2 regions of the Rhodococcus sp. 4CII genome follow, and region 1 is predicted to be linked to the other one. Evidence: riboswitches for the same ligand, from Rfam matches in the RefSeq annotation. Region 1 holds a riboswitch; the other holds the start of a gene.
The links. Region 1 has a riboswitch for thiamine pyrophosphate ahead of thiC (phosphomethylpyrimidine synthase ThiC). Riboswitches for the same ligand answer to the same signal wherever they lie in the genome.
Positions count from the first base shown of each region.

Region 2: it holds a riboswitch for thiamine pyrophosphate, as region 1 does, so the genes downstream of both, H0B43_RS28625 (TenA family protein) here and thiC (phosphomethylpyrimidine synthase ThiC) in region 1, are expected to answer to the same signal.

Region 1 covers NZ_JACCFE010000002.1:5,408,951-5,416,517, reverse strand. The annotation lists gene H0B43_RS25750 (exodeoxyribonuclease III) at 1-686, shown strand, start outside; gene H0B43_RS25745 (hypothetical protein) at 653-1,312, opposite strand; gene H0B43_RS25740 (GNAT family N-acetyltransferase) at 1,405-1,767, opposite strand; gene H0B43_RS25735 (GNAT family N-acetyltransferase) at 1,869-2,243, opposite strand; TPP riboswitch at 2,377-2,484, shown strand; gene thiC (phosphomethylpyrimidine synthase ThiC) at 2,477-4,123, shown strand; gene thiD (bifunctional hydroxymethylpyrimidine kinase/phosphomethylpyrimidine kinase) at 4,134-4,979, shown strand; gene H0B43_RS25720 (adenylate/guanylate cyclase domain-containing protein) at 5,012-5,866, opposite strand; gene H0B43_RS25715 (M20/M25/M40 family metallo-hydrolase) at 5,918-7,372, opposite strand; gene H0B43_RS25710 (ABC transporter permease) at 7,517-7,567, opposite strand, start outside.
Region 2 covers NZ_JACCFE010000002.1:6,022,075-6,029,641, forward strand. The annotation lists gene H0B43_RS28615 (ABC transporter permease) at 1-575, opposite strand, end outside; gene H0B43_RS28620 (ABC transporter substrate-binding protein) at 553-1,593, opposite strand; gene H0B43_RS28625 (TenA family protein) at 1,578-2,300, opposite strand; TPP riboswitch at 2,294-2,389, opposite strand; gene H0B43_RS28630 (carboxylesterase/lipase family protein) at 2,496-4,049, shown strand; gene H0B43_RS28635 (MFS transporter) at 4,042-5,283, opposite strand; gene H0B43_RS28640 (DUF3558 domain-containing protein) at 5,368-5,895, opposite strand; gene H0B43_RS28645 (DUF3558 domain-containing protein) at 5,892-6,428, opposite strand; gene H0B43_RS28650 (GNAT family N-acetyltransferase) at 6,412-6,687, opposite strand; gene H0B43_RS28655 (DUF4185 domain-containing protein) at 6,753-7,567, opposite strand, start outside.

The DNA of each region.
Region 1 (7,567 bases):
AGCAGTTCCCGTACGAGCGTTTCCGCGAACTCGGTTACGAGGTGGCGCACGTGGGACTCAGCCAGTGGAACGGTGTCGCCATCGCGTCCCGCGTCGGCCTCGACGATGTGCAGATCGGGTTCGAAGATCAGCCCGGGTTCCACAAGGACCCGGAGGTCGCGCCCGCGCAGGAAGCCCGCGCCATCGGCGCCACCTGCAACGGGGTCCGCATCTGGAGCCTGTATGTTCCCAACGGCCGCGAGCTCGCCGATCCGCACTACACGTACAAGCTCGACTGGCTCGCGAAGCTGCACACCGACGCGGTCGGGTGGCTGGAGCAGAACCCGGACGCACAGATCGCGCTGGTCGGCGACTGGAACGTAGCCCCCACCGACGAGGACGTCTGGGATCCCGCGCTGTTCGAGGGCAAGACCCACACGTCCGCCGCCGAGCGGGACGCCTTCCACGCGTTCGTCGAGTCGGGTTTCGCCGACGTCGTCCGGCCCCACACCCCGGGTCCCGGTGTCTACACGTACTGGGATTACACCCAGTTGCGGTTCCCGAAGAAGCAGGGCATGCGCATCGACTTCGTGCTCGGCTCGCCTGCCCTCGCGGGCCGGGTCGACAAGGCCGAGATCGACCGGAACGAGCGCAAGGGCAAGGGTGCCAGCGATCACGCTCCGGTCATCGTCGACCTCGGCGACTGAGACCGCAGCACGCCGAGAGCCACCACCGCGCAACCGATCCCGATGAGCATTCCATGCGCGATGCGCAGTGGGGCGTCGGCGTAGAACTGCGGAATGAACAACGCGAATCCCAGCGCCATCGGGATTCCCGTCCATCGGGCGAACAGTCCGGATCGGGCGATGGCCACGGCTGCCGCGACCGCGCCGACCGCGAGAAGTAGCAGTCCTGCCGCGAAGAGAATCGCCTGCGCCGAGCCCATTCGCACGCTCTCGGCGAGGGTGGCGACTGCGTCCTCGTCCAGTCCGCTGCCGCCGAGGGCGTGCAGCGCGAACGTCTCCGCCCCGTAGTACGGCAGCGTCAGCCCGATCCCGACCCACGACGCGACAACAGCGACCATCGCGGCCCGCGCGCCGGGTGTCCGCTTCAGGATGCTGCCGAGCGCGACGAGCGCAAGCCCGAACGCGATGAACCCACCGACGGCGGAGAGGTGCGCGACGAGCCACCACGGGGAGGCGAACTCGGCGGGGCCGTCCGGGGCCCCGTTCGGGGCATAGGGGCGCACCGCGGGGTAGACGACGAACAGGACACCGGTGAGCGCAAACAACACTCCGGAGGTCCGATTTCCGATCCTATCCGACACGGTCATGACGACTCCTTCGAATGTGAGCACTGCTCTCTATACAGAGCAGTATTCACAGCGACGTCGCAGAAATCAAGAGCAGTGCTCTCACAGAAGTTCTACTCGACCGCCAGAATGTCCAGATGCTCCGGATTCGATGCCAGGTAGCGCTGGACGTATGTGCAGATGGGACGCACTCTCCAGCCACGATTGCGCGCCCAGCCCAGAGCCTCGGCCACTAAGATCGCGGCCAGCCCGCGGCCACCGAAATCTTCTTTGACGACGGTATGCATGAACGCGACCACCTCGCCCGGTTCGGACGTGCAACCGGGGATGTCGTCGCCGTCCCGGTAGCCGAGAATGCCGACCAACTCGTCACCCAGCCACAGATCGAATCGTTCGTGGGCGGGGTTGTCGAGCACGCGGGCGTCGGTGGCCGCGACGTAACTCGGCGACGCGGAACCGTTCGAAATGTGATTCATGCCACTCATGGAATCAGCAAGATGACGTCGTCATCAGCCGAATCGCCGGTCCCGGAACCGTTTCGTTGTAGTCGGGTTGCCGCTTCACGGCGCGCGCACGGTCAGCGCTCCACCGGGACGATGAGGTCGCGGTATTCGGGATGCGCCGACACGAAGCGCTGCACGTACGTGCACACGGGCCGAATCTTCCATCCGTACCCCCGGGCGAGATCGAGCGAGCGGCCCACCATGAGCGCGGCCAGCCCACGGTGACCGAAATCCTCCACGATCACCGTGTGCATGAACGAGACCACCGGCGCCTGCCGCCCCTTACCCTTCGAACCCGGCGGCCGGGCTGCGGCCGCCCCCGCTCCGGGCGGCGTCTCCGCGAGGTCGAAATACCCGAGAATCCCGACCAGATCACCGCTCAGCCGGAGTTCGAACCGGTTCTGATCGGCATTGTCGATCACGTCCACAACCTGCGCGTCCGTCAGCATGGCTATCTCCTGGGGGTATGTGTCGTAATCGAAATGTGATGTTCATCACCCTTTATACCGATGGTCGGAAGCGCTGTCCAAGTTTCCCCCGAATGTGTGCCCGCAGAGATCTCGGTTACAGTCTCCGGGACAACTACACATCCACGGGGGCTCGCACCAGCGGGCTGAGAGGACGGCTAGGGCCGTCGACCGTCGAACCTGTCCGGGTAATGCCGGCGTAGGGAGCATCATCGATGAGCAAAACTGTATCTACAGCCACGTCCGTCACCACTGGGCCGATCGAGGGCAGCACCAAGCACTACCTGCCGTCGGGCGACGACGTCCGGGTGCCGGTGCGCCGTGTGCACCTCACCAACGGTGAACACCTCGACGTCTACGACACGTCGGGTCCGTACACCGACGCGGACGCCACCATCGACCTGGAGGCGGGACTGCCGCATCTGCGCGCGCCGTGGATCGCCGACCGGGAGGGCACTCAGGTCGACGCGGCCCGAGCCGGCACCGTCACCCCGGAAATGCGGTATTGCGCTGCACGCGAGGGTGTTTCACCGGAGACGGTGCGCGCCGAGGTGGCCGCGGGTAGGGCCGTGATCCCGGCCAACCGCAGGCACCCCGAACTCGAGCCGATGGTCATCGGGAAGGCCTTCGCGGTCAAGATCAACGCGAACATCGGCAACAGCGCGGTGACGTCGTCGATCGCGGAGGAGGTCGAGAAGATGGTGTGGGCGACCCGGTGGGGCGCCGACACGATCATGGACCTGTCCACCGGCAAGAACATTCACGAGACCCGGGAGTGGATCCTGCGCAACTCGCCCGTGCCGGTCGGCACGGTGCCGATCTATCAGGCGCTCGAGAAGGTGAACGGAGACCCCACCGCGCTCACGTGGGAGATGTACCGCGACACCGTGATCGAGCAGTGCGAGCAGGGTGTCGACTACATGACGGTCCACGCCGGAGTCCTGCTCCGCTACATCCCGCTCACCGCGAAACGCGTGACCGGCATCGTCTCGCGCGGTGGCTCGATCATGGCGGCCTGGTGCCTGGCCCATCATCGGGAATCGTTCCTGTACACCCATTTCGACGAATTGTGTGAGATCCTGCACCGCTACGACGTCACGTTCTCCCTCGGCGACGGACTGCGCCCCGGTTCCATCGCCGACGCCAACGACGACGCTCAGTTCGCCGAACTCCGCACTCTCGGCGAACTGACGAAGATCGCGAAATCACATGGCGTGCAGGTGATGATCGAAGGACCCGGACACGTGCCGATGCACAAGATCGTCGAGAACGTGCGGCTCGAGGAAGAACTGTGCGAGGAGGCGCCGTTCTACACGCTCGGACCGCTCGCCACCGACATCGCGCCGGCGTACGACCACATCACGTCCGCGATCGGCGCGGCGATGATCGCGCAGGCCGGCACCGCAATGCTCTGTTACGTCACCCCGAAGGAGCACCTGGGACTGCCGAACCGCGACGACGTCAAGATCGGCGTCATCACGTACAAGATCGCGGCCCACGCCGCGGACCTGGCGAAGCAGCATCCGCGCGCCCAGGAGCGGGACGACGCGCTGTCCAAGGCCCGGTTCGAGTTCCGCTGGCACGACCAGTTCGCGCTGTCCCTCGATCCGGACACCGCGCGCGAGTTCCACGACGAAACCCTGCCCGCGGAGCCGGCGAAGAGCGCGCATTTCTGTTCGATGTGCGGTCCGAAATTCTGCTCGATGCGGATCTCCGCCGATGTGCGCGAGTACGCGCAGCAACACGGGCTCGATACGATCGAGGCCATCGAGGCGGGCATGGCCGAGAAGTCGAGCGAGTTCGTCGACGCAGGTGGACGCGTGTATCTGCCCGTCGAATCCGTCACCTCCGAGAATCGGTAAGGTCCCTGTCGTGAAGCTGCTGCCCCTGACCCCCGACGGCCAGACCCCCGTCCGCGTCCTCACCATCGCCGGCACCGATTCCGGTGGTGGCGCCGGAATCCAGGCGGACTCGCGGACGATGGCCCTGTGCGGCGTCCACGCGTGCGTCGCGGTCGCTGCGGTGACGGTGCAGAACTCGGTGGGCGTCAGCGGTTTCCACGAGATTCCGCCGGAGACGGTGGCCGCGCAGGTGCGGTGCGTCGTCGACGACATCGGGGTCGGGGCAGCGAAGACGGGCATGCTGGCGTCGACGGCGATCATCGAGGCCGTCGCCGCCGTGTGCACCGAGGTCGGGATCGGGCGCGACCAACCGGTCCCGCTGGTCGTCGACCCGGTGTGCGCGTCTATGCACGGAGATCCGCTCCTGCACGCCGAGGCACTGGACGCCGTGCGGAACACGCTGATCCCGATCGCCACGGTCGTGACGCCGAACCTCGACGAGATCCGGTTGATCACCGGCATCGACGTCGTGGACGACGCGACGGCGCGGCGGGCAGCGGAGGCGCTGCATGCACTGGGGGCGCAGTGGTCGATCGTGAAGGGCGGGCATCTCCGGACATCGGCGTCGAGCACCGATCTACTGTTCGACGGCGATACCTTTCTCGAGTTCAGCAGTCCCCGCATCGACACGGGCAACGACCACGGCGGCGGCGACACCCTCGCCGCCGCCATCGCGAGCGCACTCGCCCACGGATGGTCGGTGCCCGATGCGGTGGCGTTCGGCAAGGAGTGGGTCACCAAGTGCCTGGAGGCGTCCTACGACCTGGGCGCCGGTCACGGCCCCGTCTCCCCCCTGTGGCGACTTCGTCGCTCGTGAGTAATTGTTAACGTCCGGCGGTTGAGAAGTACTCACGGGCGGCGGAGCCGCAGCCGCCAGATCCCGAGGTCGGATGGCACCCCACTGGGTGCGGGGGCGAAGAACGCGCGGCGCCAGGGTTTGACGCCGACACCGAGTTCCTCGAGGGTGCCCGGCTGCAGACTCGACAGCGTGGCGGACGACGCCATCACGTTGCCGTCGCCGCCCAGTTCCATCATACGGGCCGCGATCGTCACGTCCACCCCCAGCCAGTCGCCGCCGATCTGCCGGGGCACACCGGTGTGGATACCGACGCGCATGCGGGGGTGGTAGCCGTCCACCTCCACCCCGGCGAGCGCCTCCTGCGCCGCGAAGACGGCGTCGATCGCGCGGTCCGGACTGGAGAAGACGGCCATCACGCCGTCCCCCAGTCGTTTCACCACATGCCCGCCCCGATCGACGATCGGCGTCTCGACGGCCCGGGCGACGCCGCGCAGCAGGGCGAGGGTGGCGCTGTCGCCGGCCGGCAGCGACCAGGTAGAGAACCCGACCAGGTCGGTGAACACGATGGTCACCTCGCGCGTTCCACGACCGCGGCCGGTGCGTTCGAGCAGGGCCTGCCACACCTGCAGCGCGCCCAGACTCATCTCGCGGGACGCGCCGGGCTGGTGGTCGAGGAAGCGGTCCGCGACGCGCGCGATGGCGCGTGCGCTGCCGGGTCCCGCCGTCGACAGGGGGTCACCGAACGCGGGATCGCCGGGCATCGCCCGACGGACCTTCCGCAGCCCCTCGATCAGCTGCGGTTGCCGGTTCACCGACCCCACCCAGCCCAGAATCTTGTCGCCGCGTTTCGGTGTGGGCGCAGCGTCGAACTCGGCAGCATTCTCGTCGGCCGGGTCGTCACTCACGACAGTAAGAGTAACCCAGCGTCACATGCATCAACCGTGACGAATCGGATATCACTCCGCGGCCCGCGCCTTCTCCCGGTCCGCGCCGGCGGGGACGCCGTTCGGGCCGGCGAGCGACTCCGCGTAGACCCCGACGGCATACGCGACCGCGGCGGCATTCTTGGCGAGCGCGGCCCGGTTCACGTTCTCGAGGGTATCGGTCGCGCTGTGATAGTTCTCGTCGTACGTCACCCCCGGGGTGCCGCCCCACTTCTGCGCCTGCTCGGGTGTCTTCGTCTCGTCGGCGCCGCTGAACACGCCCCCCGACGGGATCTGGTGCTCGATGAACGGCCCGTAGTCGGACCGGCCGTCGAAGTCCGTGCCGTCCGCGGCGACACCGTTGCGCTGGAGGTACTCGACGAACGTGCGCTCGATGCCCGCGGAGCCCTCGGGTCCGGGCCCCTCGCCGACGTTGTCGGAGTTGTCGCCGTCGTAGGCCAGGTAGCCGGCGTTCTCGGAGCCGAGCATGTCGAAGTTCAGGTACAGCGCGATGTCGTTCCGCTGCTCGTCGCTGAGGCCGTTCACGTACGCCTCCGACCCGAGCAGACCCAATTCCTCGGCGCCCCAGAACGCGAAGCGCACCGCGTTGTCGACGTCGGGCGATCCGCCGAGTTGCCCGGCCGTTTCGAGGATCGAGGCGACGCCGGTGCCGTTGTCGTTGATACCGGGGCCTTCCGGGACGCTGTCGAGGTGCGCGCCGACCATCACGACGTCGTCGGTCGAGCCGGTCTTGGTCTGGGCGATGACGTTGCGGGCCGTGCTCGATTCGGTGGTGGTGTCGAGGGTGAGGGTGACGTCACCGCCGGCCTGCTCGAGTGCGGCGCCGTCCGCCTTGCTCACCCCGCCGGTGGGAACCTTGCCCGCGTCGGGGTTGCCGAGGGTGCCGCCGCTCATCGGTCCGTCCGCGTTGTTGACGACGATCACGCCCGCGGCGCCGCGCTCGGCGGCGATCTGCTGCTTGGCCGCGAACGGGCACACCCCCCGGTTCACGAGGACGATCGCCCCGGTCACGTCGAGACCGTCGTAATCGGTGACCTCGCATCCCGGGCTCTCGTCCTTCGGGGCGGGCACAAGCCGGGCGGTGATTCCCTGCGGACCGGTGGACGGCGAATACGACAGCGCCCGCACCTCGAAGTCGCCACCGCTGGACCTCAGTGCCTCCGCCCCGACGTCGAACCTGTGGAACTCGAACTCCGGGGTCTGGACGTCGAAACCCTTGTCTTCCAGAACCTGTGCGACGTAGTCGACGCTCGCGTCGTACCCGGCGGTCCCGGCCGCGCGGTTGCCGTTGTTGTCGTCGGCGATCGTCTGCAGTTGCTGCAGATGCGCCACCACTCCGGACTCGGTGACCGAGGCAGCGAGAGCGTCCGCGTCGAGCGGCGGCGCATCGGGTTCACTCGTCGACGAGCACCCGGCCAGCACCAGCGCACCGGCCACTCCGACTGTGAAGACGCCCCGTAGTCGCATGTCGGGAGCCTAACGTAGAAGCACCTGTGGGCCGGCGCGAATGGATTTCGCACCGGCCCACAAGCTCCCGCCCCGCCGTCACCTCAGCCAGGCCTCCCGACGATCACCTGGCGGAGGAGCAGGGCGAAAGTACTGTATCGGGTGTCAGGCGTCGCGCTTGTTCACGACCACCAGACCGGCCCCGAAGATCACGAA
Region 2 (7,567 bases), 610 kb from region 1:
CGGGGGATCGCCGACGGGAGCCGAACGTATCGGAATTCCTGCCACCGCGAGGCGCCCATGCTGCGCAGCAGCGCCCCGGCCTCCCGGTCGGCCGCGGCGAAACCCTCGATCAGGCCGATCGTCATCGGGAAGAACGTGGCGAGTGCGATCACGAGTATTTTCGGCAGGAGACCGAAACCGAACCAGATGATCATCAGCGGCGCGATCGCGATGATCGGCAACGTCTGCGACACGACGAACAGCGGAACGAATGCGCGTCGCAGCCACGGCGAGAAGTCCACGAGCACGGCGAGCGCCCAGGCGCAGAGCAGGGACACTGCGAAACCGATCAGTGTCACCTGCAGCGTCGCGGAAGCGTGACCGGAGATGGCGTCGCGCGCCCGCCAACCCTGTTGGACGACGCGCAGCGGCGAGGGCAGCACCTGCGGCCGAATACCGCTGACCGTCACGTACACCTGCCAGGCGACGAGCAGCAGTGCCAGGACCACGACCGCGGGCACCGTCCGTCGCAGCAGCGAGGACGTGCCCGGGGCCGGAGTGCCGAGACTGGTGTCAGGGCTGAGCGAGGTACTCATTGGTGAAATACGTCGACCAGTCGGGTTCCGTGGTCAGCGGTGCCCCGTCGGGGCCGGTGAGCAGGCCGTGCTGGAACAGGAAACCGGAGTATCCCGCCCACTTCTCGGCCGTCTGGGTTCCGACCTTGCCGGCACTGTCCTTCATGTATTCGGACGACAACATCTGCTGGCTCTCCTTGACGAGGGGTTCGTCCGGAAACGCGCCGGGGTTGGCGTCGATCAGGATCTGCGCCGCCTGATCCGGCTGGTCGGCGGCGAACTGGTAGCCGCGCTGCAGGGCCTGGACGAACTTGCGGGCCTGCTCGGGATGGTCGGCCATCCACTGTTCGTTGCCCTCGATGATCAGCGCGTACGCGTCGGGGAAGCCGTAGTCGGTGTAGTGGAAGTAGCGCATCGGCGTGCCCTGGTGCTCGGCCTCGATTCCTTCCCAGCCGAAGAACGACACGGTGAAGTCGGCGGTGCCGGAGTAGACGGCCTCGTACGCCGACGTGCCCAGCGTGACGGTGGTGAATTCGCCCTTGCCGCCGTCGTTCCGGATGATCTGCTTCAGCGTCTCCTCGCCGTCCGGGTCCGCGAAACCGGCGTAGATCTTGCCGTCAAGATCCCGGGGGCGGGTGATGTCGGCGCGATCCGCCTTCACCGCGATGCCCGTCGCCCAGTGTTGCAGTGGGGCCAGGACCGACGTGGTCTGCGCGCCCGCGGCCTTCGAGAACGTCGCGGAACTCTGGAAGCTCACCCCGAACTCCGCGTTTCCGGCATCGACCAGGGTGTCGGGGGAGGTGTCGTTGTACGGCAGTATCTGCACGTCGAGTCCGGCGTCCGCGAAATAGCCCTGCTGCTGCGCGACGAACAGACCGGTGTGGTTGGTGTTCGGGGTCCAGTCGAGTGCGAACCGGATGGTGTCGTCCGACTGCGAGTCACCCGCGCAGCCGGTGAGCATCGACAGGGCGGAGACCAGGATGACGGCTGCGGTCGCAGCGCGCTTGGTGCGAGAGAAGAGTGTCACGACGCCGGCCATTCCTGCTCGTTGAGTGCGGTGTCCCAGAACATGAGTTCGTAGCGGCTGGCGATCACGAACGCCTCCACCATCTCCTCACGCTGGGCATCGGTCGCGGCCTCGGCGGCGGCGTCCACCAGTTCGCGGGCCCGGGCGACGGCGGCGTGGAACTCCTCCGCGTCGTACGTGGTCACCCACTGCGCATAGGGGTGCGACGGGTCGGCGGAGAGCACGTCACGGGCGCTCGCCGCGAGCCGGCGTCCCACGTCCGCGTAGATCCAGAAGCAGGGCAGCACCGCGGCCGCGGCCACGGCGTACGGTTCCGTGGCCGCCACGGCGGTCAGGTACGAGATGTATCCGAGGCAGGCCTGCGAATGCTGAGGCTCCGCGTCCGACGCGGGGAGCCGTCCGCTGGTCAGCAGATTCTGGTGCAGGGTTGCCTCGACGGTGGCGGCCTCGGCTGCCGAACCCGCCCAGAAGCCGGCCTCGACGGGACCGGGCGCGTGCGCGGCCACCAGCGACAGCGCCTTCGCGTAGCCGGTCAGGTACAGGAAATCCTGCTCGATGTACGTGCGGAACACGTCCAGCGGCAGCGTGCCGTCACCGAGGCGGCGCAGAAACTCGAGTTCGTCGATCGCTTCGCGCAGCACCTTCGTCCGGTCCCACAAGTGGTCCGTGAATCGGGCGTGCTGGCCGGCGCCGGCAGCATCTTGGACAGAGCTATTCACAACGTTGACATCCCTTCGTCAGCATTACCTGAGCAGGTTCCCGGGTGTGTTCTCAGCCCCGCCCGTGCGGAGCACCCCGTGTCAGAACAAGCCGACCCTAGCACCGCCCGTGCCCGCGAAGGAAAGGCCCTGCCTGCTCATCGTTGGTAGTTTGGCCTGAGATTCCCGGTACGCGCTGCGTGAGGAGATTCGTCCGTGGATGTCGAGAAGTCCGGCGACACGCTCGTCGTCCGTGCCCGGGACGGCGAGGTGCGCGGCTACCCCGAGGGCGACGTCTACGCATGGAAGGGCATCCCGTTCGCCGCGGCCCCCGTCGGCGACCTGCGGTTCCGCGCGCCGGTCCCGCCCGCGCCGTGGGAGGGTGTGCGCGACTGCGCCGACTTCGGCCCGATGGCGCCGCAGGGGCACGGCACCGCCGTCCCGATCGACGCCGGACTCGAGATGGACGAGGACTGCCTGTCGGTGAACGTGTGGGCGCCGCGACCGGACGGCACCCCGCGGCCGGTGATGGTGTGGATCCACGGCGGCGCGTACTGCCTGGGAACCGCGGCGCAGGGCATCTACAACGGGCGCGTCCTGTCCACCCTCGGCGACGTCGTGCTGGTCTCCTTCAACTACCGGGTGGGAGCGCTCGGGTTCCTCGACCTGTCGTCGTTCTCGACCGCCGGGCGGGTGTTCGAGACCAACTGCGGGCTGCGCGACCAGGTCGCGGCCCTCGAGTGGGTGCGCGAGAACATCGGGTCGTTCGGCGGCGACCCGGACGAGGTGACGGTGTTCGGGGAGTCGTCCGGGGCCGGGTCGATCACCACCCTGATGACGTGTCCGAGCGCGGAGGGGCTGTTCCACCGCGCGATCGCCCAGAGCCCACCCGCGACGTCCGTCTACGGTGGTGAGCGGGCCGCCACCGTCGGGAAGCAGTTCCTCGACATCCTCGACGTGGCGCCGGGGCAGATCGACACGCTGCTGCGGCTGCCGTACCGCACGATCATCGAGGCCAGCGACACCCTCGTCAACGAGGTCCCCGTCAAGATCCCCGGCACGCTGGCGATGGCGCCGGTGGTGGATCGCGACTTCCTGCCGCGCTACCCGGTGGCCGCGTTCCAGAAGGGCTTCTCCCACCGCATCCCGCTCATCATCGGTTCCAACAAGGACGAGTCGTCGATCTTCAAGTTCATGAAATCGCCTCTGCTGCCGGTCACGTCGGATTCGGTGCAGGAGATGCTGCGGGCGATCGCGACCGATCACCCGGAACTGCCCGCGGCCCGCCTCGCCGACATCCTGTCGGCGTACCCGGACCGCGGGAAACCGAAGGGCGCACTCGCGATGTCCCGCGACGCCGCGTTCCGGATGCCCGCCCTGTGGGTGGCCGACGCGCACAGCAGGCACTCGCCGACCTGGATGTACCGGTTCGATCAGGCCACGCCGATGCTCAAGGCCGCGCGCATCGGCGCCGGGCACGCCACCGAACTCCCGTACGTCTTCGGCAATTTCGACACCCTCAACATCGACCCGACGTTCTGGCTCGGCGGCCGGAAGACGGCACTCGAGGTGTCGGGCCGGATCCAGCGCCGGTGGCTCGCGTTCGCGCGGCACGGTGTCCCCGCCGCGCTGGACGGGTCCAAGCACTGGGCGCCCTACGACGAGGAGAACCGCTCCACCCTGCTGATCGACGGCGCGGACACCCTCGTGCAGGACCCGGACCGCGAGATGCGGATCGCGTGGGGCAACGACGTCATGGGCTTCAACTGACCGGCACGTTCTCGTCCAGCTCCTTCAGCACGGGCAGCGCGACGCACGCCAACCCGATGATCAGGACCGGGATCGCCAGCACGAAGAACGTCGGCTGGATTCCCCACTTGTCGAGGATGGGACCGGCCAGCAGGTAGCCCAGCGGACCCGCCGCATACGCGGTGGACGTCATGACCCCTGTGACCCGGCCGCGCATGTGCTCCGGACTGCGAGTTTGCATGGCGTAGTTGGCGATCGGGCCGACCGGACCGAACACCAGACCCTGCAGGAGCGCCAGCGCCAGGATCGCCCACAGTGGCGGCAGGAACGCCATCGCGACCATCGCCGCGCCCAGCACCGTCACCGCCACCACCATCAGCATCCGGCGCGACACGTACGGCGCGAGTGGTCCGTACGCGAGGGCGCCCACCACGCCGCCGATGCTGAGCGCCATCAGGACGGAACCGAGTTGCGCGGGTTTGTCGAGTTCGGTGAAGTACACCGGGAACACCACCGATTCGACGGGCATGTACAGCGCGACGACCGCCATGTCCACGAGAGCGATCGTGCGCAGGAGCCGGTTGTGCCACACGAACTTCAATCCCTCGAGCGTGCCGTGCCAGATGGACGTCGGGCGCGTGGCAAGGTCCGGTCTGCCGGCGTTCTCGAGACGGAGGAACGCGATCGTCGCGACGGACAGTACGAACCCGGCGGCGGCGACCCACAACGTGTTCACTGCACCCACGGTGGCGATGAGGACGCCGCCGATGCCCGGCCCGACGAGATACGCCACGTTGTAATTGGCCTCGTAGAGGCTGTTCATCCGGTCGAGTGACCACCCCGCGGACTTCGTGGCGGCGGGCAGCATCGACTCCCTGGCCGCGATTCCGGCCGGATCGAACGCGGCGCCGATCGCGGCGAGAACGGCGATCACCGTGACGGTGAGGCCCGTCGTGTTCGCGATCACCGGGATGGCCGCGACGGACAGGGCCGACAGGCAGTCGGAGATCAGGGACGTGCGGCGTCGGCCGAAGAGGTCGACGAACGTGCCCGCGAACAGGCTCGACAGCAACAGCGGGAGGGTGGCCGCGCCCGCGACGATCGCGGCGTCGGACGCGCGACCGGTCTGCTCGAGCACGAGCCACGGCAGCACGACGATGACGATGCCGTTGCCAGTGGAAGAGAACAGGGTCGCGACATTCAGGAGGATCAGGGGCCCGAACCGGCGAGTCACAGCCGTCTCGGTGGCGGTCACGGCAAGGGTCCTCTGGTCGGCTCGATCGGTGGTCCTACGACGCTAACAGCGAGGTCGTGGCCACCGCGAGCGAATTTCCGGCCGCTACTGGTTGCGTTGCAGGGTCAGTTCGGCGAGGGTGCGGGCACCCACACACGGGTCGCCGGTGCCCGACCGCTGCTGCACCCACCACGTGATGACGCCGGAGTAGGCGGCCGTGATGCCGCACGTCGCGGAGTCACCCGGTCGCCGGGCGCTGAACGCCGACGTGCCCGCGATCGTCGTGGCCTCCACCTGGTACCCCAGCTGTGCCGCCACGTCCCGCTCCCGCTGCAACGAGTTGTTCTCGAACCAGCCGAACGTCACATCGATCGACCCGGCCGCGGACGACACCGTCCACATGCACACCGCACCGTAGAAGTACTGGTCGATGCCGTCGCCGCCGAGCGTTTCGGCGATCTTGTCGTTGGGGACGGCGTCGCATTCGCGCAGAAGCTTGTCGAACTGCGGCGATCCGCCCCCGCCGGAGGCGGACGCGCCCTCCGGCAGCGCGGTGCCGGTGACCGACGTGCCGCAGCCGGCCAGAAGCATCGCCGACGCCAGCGCCGCGGCGAGCCGGCGACCGGCGGTCATTTGGCCTTCTCCAGCGTGAGCTCCCCGAGCGCGGTCGGGGCCGCGCACGGGTCGGCGGGTGTGGCGCCGGTGCCGTAGCGGACGAGCCAGTGCACGAAGTCGGAACCCGTCGCGAGCGCGACCTCGCAGAAGCCGACGTTCTGCGACGAAAATCCGCGGTGCCCGGCGATCTCGAGGTCGTGCACCTCGTGACCGATGCCCTTCGCCACCGACCGCTCCCGGTCGATGGGGCTGCCGCGGTACCAGGTGAACATCACGTACCGCTCGGGGCCCGCTTCCCAACGGCACTTGATGCCGTTGCGCGACACCGGAGCGAGCCCGGAGATACCGGCCCGCTCGTACACCTCGGCGTCGGTCAGCGAGCCGCATTCACCCACGAACGCGCCGGCCTGCGGGGCCACCGAGGTGGTCGGCGCGGACGCCGCCGGATCCGTCGAACCGGTGCCGGAACCGCAGCCGGCGAGGGTGACCGCCGCCGCGATCAGACACGTCGCGCGGACGGCAGGGCGGACCGGATCAGACGAGCTCCGCATAGCTCGGATTCTCGGCGATGTACTTCTCCACGTACGAGCACGACGGGATCACGGCGAGCCCGCTCGACTTCGTGTCGTCGAGGGCGGCCTTCACCACCACGGCAGCCAGCCCCTGCCCGCGGAACTGCGGGTACGTCACGGTGTGGTGGAAGTCGCGGGCACCGTTCCGCTCGAAGTAGTCGGCGTATCCGGCCAGTTGACCGTCGAGGTAGACCTCGAACCGGGATTCCGACATGTCGTGCTCCACCGTGGCCGCCACAGATCGCTCCTCTGCTCGTGTGGCGTGCGCGCTGTCCCGCGCACGCTGTCACTCGCAGATTACCGTCAGTCCGCGAGGTTGGTACGCAGCAGCATGACGTTGTAGTCCGACCAGGTGGTGGCCAGGAAATACAGATCGGATCCCTGCGCCCACGGGTGCATGTACGCGCCGTACAACTCGGGCACGTCCCGGCTGCTCACCAGCACTTCGGGTTCGCTCCAGCCGGATTCGAGACGGTCGGAGCGGCGCATGACCACCGAGTTGCCGGCATCGGTGTACATCGCGACGAACTGGCCGAGGTACTGGTTGAACTGCACCGACAACTCGCTGACCGGTCCGGGGATCACCGGGGCGGCCAGGACGGCGTTGGACTTCACCCACGCCCTGCCGTCCCAGTACTCGTACGCCGTGAGGTTCCGGATGTCCGCTTCCTTCACCCGCGACAACCGGGCGTCGCCGTTGCGCCCGGAAGGGGTGCCGAACGCGTAGACGAACCCGTCGTGCTTGACGTAGGAGCCCATCTGGAAGTTCTCGGCACCCGTTGCGGGCACGTTGGGCCGCAGCGTCAGCGGGTCCGTGATCCAGTTCTCGCCGTTGTCGACGGAGTACGCGATACCGGACGCATTGGTGACCCACTCCCCGGGGGCGCCCCAGCTCCGCACGGACATGTAGTTGATGTACTGCGTCGCGGTCGGGCCCTCGCCGACCGAGATGCCGGTGGTGGGGATGACGGTCTGCTCCACCCCGGGAATCTTCTTGCTCTGGATGATCTCCTTGGAATGGTTCGGTCCGTCGACCGGAGAATTGTCGATACTCATCCCGTTGGTGAGGTCGTGATCGGAGCTGCGCAACAGGATGTTGCTGCGCCAGTCGCCGACCA